DNA from 2 places in the Cupriavidus sp. UME77 genome. Region 1 is predicted to be linked to the other one. Evidence: riboswitches for the same ligand, from Rfam matches in the RefSeq annotation. Region 1 holds a riboswitch; the other holds the start of a gene.
The links. A riboswitch is a leader RNA that binds a small molecule or an ion and turns the genes downstream of it on or off. The one in region 1 is predicted to bind cobalamin.
Positions count from the first base shown of each region.

Region 2: it holds a riboswitch for cobalamin, as region 1 does, so the genes downstream of both, A9975_RS06205 (TonB-dependent siderophore receptor) here and A9975_RS34445 (TonB-dependent receptor plug domain-containing protein) in region 1, are expected to answer to the same signal.

Region 1 is NZ_LZZU01000090.1:158,447-160,836, reverse strand. It holds gene A9975_RS34455 (cell division protein ZapA) at 1-224, opposite strand, end outside; gene A9975_RS34450 (hypothetical protein) at 221-538, opposite strand; cobalamin riboswitch at 748-992, shown strand; gene A9975_RS34445 (TonB-dependent receptor plug domain-containing protein) at 1,220-2,390, shown strand, end outside.
Region 2 is NZ_LZZU01000013.1:130,414-132,803, forward strand. It holds gene A9975_RS06200 (methyl-accepting chemotaxis protein) at 1-561, opposite strand, end outside; cobalamin riboswitch at 862-1,120, shown strand; gene A9975_RS06205 (TonB-dependent siderophore receptor) at 1,245-2,390, shown strand, end outside.

The DNA.
Region 1 (2,390 bases):
TCGTCTTGCTGCTTGCGCTTGAGCGCGAGCAGGTCCGAGGCGATGCTGATCGCGGCCATCACGGCAACGCGTTCCACGCCCTTGGCGGATACCCCGCCCTTGAGCCGGGTCATCTGGCCGTCTACCAGTGCCACGGCCTCCAGCAGCGCGGCCTCGTTGTCGGCGGCAATGGCGAACCGGTAGGACTGGCCGGCAATGTTCACTTCGACTTGCTTATTGCTCATGCGTTTTCTCCGGGGGCCTTCTGTTCGGCGCGGCCGGCCGCGTCGCCTTCGCCCAGCAGGTCGAGCTGGCGGGCGTCGCTGGCGGTGGGCAGCTTGTCCAGGATCGACTGGATGCGCAGCTGCGCTTCCTCGATCTTGATATTGAGCAGCTCGCGGTCGGCGGCCATGGCTTCACGGTCGCCGCGCAGCTGGCTGGCGTCGGCCTGCAGGCGTTCGATCTCCTCGCGCAGCCGCTGGTTCTCCGCCGCCAGGGTATCGGCATGGTGCAGCACACGCCCGATCTTGGCGGCGAGTTGTTCGAGTTCGGTGAGCATAGAGCCTGTCATATCTAGGGTCTCGGGTTTTGGGATTTTAGCCCAAGCGCTATCGTGCGGACGGCGAACGCAGACGTGTGTGACCGGGCCTGCGTGCCGAAGTTGCATGCATCGTCGTTTAACGGCATCCGTGGCGACGGCTTTATGCCTGTTTCCAGGCGCTTTCCCCGTGTTTTGCCGCGGCATTGACGCTTGCCTCGAAACTGCCTACACTCGCGCACGTTCCAGGTGCTCGTAATCCTATTCACTACAGGGTTGCAGTTCAACGGGAAACAGGGAGCCAGCCGCAGCCGCCAGGGCAGGGCCGAGCCAACCTGTGCTGCCCCCGCAACGGTAAGCGACCGTGATCGCAAGATCGCAAGGCCGACCACTCAGCCACTGAACCGCAAGGTTCGGGAAGGCGGTCGGACTGGTGTCGTCAGCCCGGATACCGGCCTGGATGAGAGTGCGCCGCCCTCCGCTGCTTTTTGCCGCGCAAGCCAGCGGCGTGCTTCGTCGCCAGACGGTCCGCGGGGGAACGGACCAGGCAGCTCTCTCCCACTTCGCATCATGCGCTTTTCGCCCTCCACGTCGAGCCGCCCGGCATTGCCGGCGCGCCGCCACACCATACCCGTTTTCGTCTTGCGGCAACTGCCCGCCACGCTTGCCGCCTGGCTTGCCATGAGCGCGCCCGGCGCGGCCATGGCCCAGTCCGCCGGGCAATCCGCTGCGCAGCCCGCGCCCGACGCGCAACTCGACCCGGTGGTGGTCACTGCCACCCGCACTGCACAGCCTTTGACCGAGGCGCTGCCGCATACCACCGTGGTGACCCAGCAGGATATCGTCAACTCGCAAGCCATCGACCTGCGCTCGTTGCTGCGCACGCAGGCCGGTGTGGAGTTCGCCGCCAATGGCGGCCTGGGTGCCAATACCAGCCTGTTCATGCGCGGGGCCAACTCCAACCAGACGCTGATCCTGATCGACGGCGTGCGGATCTCGGCGGCCAGCAGCGGCACGGCCCAGCTGTCGAACATCCTGCCCGACCAGATCGACCATATCGAGATCGTGCGCGGCAACGTCTCCGCGCTGTACGGCTCGGATGCGATCGGCGGCGTGGTGCAGATCTTCACCAAGAGCGGCGCGGGCCAGGCTCCGGCGGCCAACGCGCAGATCGAGTACGGCAGCAACAATACGCGCCAGGGTACGGTGGGCTATGGCGGCCAGGTGGGCGATACCTCGTTCAATATCACCGGGTCGGCAGTCAAGACAGACGGTTTTTCGGCGATCAATGCGGCCCAATGGAACGGTGACAATCCGGCCAAGGCAAAGAAGGGCATTGGCCCGAACCCGAACGACAACCCCTACGACAACAAGAGCGTATCGGGCCAGGTGAAGCATCGTTTCACCAGCGACTGGGACGCCGGCGTCACCGCCTACTACTCGAAGAGCAAGCTCTCCTACGACTCCACGACAGGCAAACCGACCGATGTCTGGTGGATGAACAGCGAGTTGTACACCGTATCCGCCTTTGTCAACGGCAGGATTACCCGGAACTGGACCACACATTTCAAGGTCGCGCAGAGCGGGGACAATAGCGAAAACACCTTGAACGGACTGTTCAACAGCAACTTCAACACGCGCAATCGCCAGTACACCTGGCAGAACGAATATGCGCTGGCGCCGACCCATAAGCTGCTGTTCGGCACGGAGTATGCGCAGCAGGAATTCAGCTCAAACACGTATGGCGCGCCGGGCCGCAATATTGCGTCGGTGTTCGGGGGCTACGATGGCCGGCTGGGCAAGCACCAGCTGCAGCTCAATGTGCGCAACGACCGCTACTCGGACTTCGGCAGCCAGGCCAGCTACTTCGCAG
Region 2 (2,390 bases), on a different contig from region 1:
CGAGGCGCGGAACTGCGCTTGCACGTCATCCATGTACGTGCCGGCGACCAGGTCCCAGCCCCACGGCTTGAAGCGCGCCACGTAGCCGATCTTGGGGCTCGGCTGGTCGCTGCCCGGCTTGGGCCACCAGTAGTCCAGGTGGCCCGCGCCTTCGGCCGACGCGCCGCGGGCCGCGATATCGGCATACAAGGCGTTGCCCTTGGCGTCCTTGAAGTCGATCATGTTCTTGCCGTTGAGCTTGGGGTTGATGGGATGCATCAACAGCACGGAATCCGCGCCGACAATGGTGATGTAGCCATCCTTGCCATAACGCTGCGCGGCAACGCGGGCCGTGGCCTGGGCCTTGGCATCGGCCTCGGACATCTTGCCCTGGCGCGCCAGCTCGGCATAGTCACGCACCAGCGAGAGCGACATGTCGACGATGTTAGCCAGCTCGCCGCGGCGATCGGCCATTTGCAGCTGGCGGGTCTGGAAGGCGTGCATCACGGTCAGCAACAGCAGGCCGAGCCAGGCCAGCACAAGGGGAATCCACAGCTTTTTTCGCAGGGTCAGACGATTCATGGCATTCGCTTCTCGGGGCAATGGCCGGCCATGCAGGAGGCATGCGGCATCTCCGGATATCGGAGCCAGGCTCGCCTTCTTTAGCGAAAGGCGCGGCAGGACCGCACGAAAGGCCACGAAGCGCAAAAAATATCGCATGAAGCACCAAAATGGCGACAGGCTGCGCCAGATGCGAAACGCTCGCGCACCCGCACGGTGCAAAAAAACGCCTGCCATCCGCCCCCGAATGCGGCACAAATACCGCTACAATGCGCCTCGCATGCCACTCTGTAATTGCAACTGACTTGCAACTATTGAATGGCATGACAAGGGTTCGAAGGTGCCTCCGGCGCGCAGCGCGCGGCGGGGGTTAAACGGGAAACAGGTGCGCCGCCGGCCATGCCGCGGCTAATCCTGTGCTGCCCCCGCAACGGTCAGCAGGTACAAAGGTGTCACGCCGCGCCAACAGGCCGCGGCAGCCACTGCGCATCATCGCGCGGGAAGGCGGCGCCCCGGACGCGCCCCAGCGGCAGGCGTCCCCCTGCAAGCCCGGATACCGGCCTTCGACCGATCACCGGGGCTGCGGACGGGCGGCCAGGCGTGAGACGGCTGGCCACGCGCCTGGCCGTCACTGCGCGCGCGTCCGCGGCTGGTTCGTTTATTGCCGCCGGGCGGGGTCGCCTGCGGCCAATGATGGAAAACGCATGTCCGCGCGCCCTCGCATTGCCCATACCGCCTCGCCGGCGGCCGCCAAGCCACGCCAACGACGTCGTGCCCCCAAGCCGCCGTGCCAGCTCGCGCATCATTGCGCGCTCGCGCTGTCGCTGGGGGCCTTCGCCAGCCTCGGCGCCGATGCCGCCTGGGCGGCGGAAGAGGCGCAAGCTTCAGAGCGAGCGCAATCGCAGCCGTCGCGCGGCGACAGCACGGTGCTACCGCCGGTGGTCGTCAGCAGCGCCTCGCAGCCGCCCGGGCTGGCGCTGTCCGAGCCCACCAGCACCGGCAGCCGCCTTGGCCTGACCCCGCTGGAAACGCCTGCCAGCGTGGAAGTCCTGTCCGGCGACACGATTCGCGAACGCGGCGATTTGTCGGTGCGCGAGGCCGTGACCCGCGCCACCGGCATCACCGCCAATGGCGCGCCCGGCAACGGCGGCACAGCGCTCGCGGCACGCGGCTTTGCGGGACAAGGCTCGGTGATGCAGTTGTACGATGGCACGCGCCTCTATGTGGCCTCCGGCACCGTCACCTTCCCCTTCGATACCTGGTCCGTGGACCGCATCGAGGTGCTGCGCGGCGCGGCCTCGGTCATGGTTGGCGAAGGCGCGATCGGCGGCGTGGTCAACGTGATCCCCAAGAAGCCGATGCGAGCGCCGATTGCCAACGAGCTGCAGCTCACCGGCGGCACGCAAAAAACAGCGCGCGCGGCGTTCGACAGCGCCGGGGCGGTCAACGAGACCCTCTCCTACCGCTTCAACGCCAGCTACGGCCGCTCCGGCGGCTGGGTGGACCGGGGCGACTCGCGCAGCCTGGCGGTGTCGGCCGCGGTGCGGCTGGACGTATCGCCCGAGTTCAACCTGACGCTGTCCTATGACGACGCCGACCAGCACCCGATGCAATACCTGGGCACGCCGCTGGCAGGCGGCAGCCTGGACACCTCGCTGCGCAAGAAGAACTACAACGTTGGCGATGCCGACATCACCTACCGCGACCGCTGGACCCGGCTCGCGGCGCAGTGGCAGCCCAACGAGCGCGTTACTGTGCGCAACCAGTTCTATTACCTCACCAGCCAGCGCCACTGGCGCGACGCCGAGTCTTATACCTTGCTGCCCGCGACGGGCCAGGTGCGCCGCACC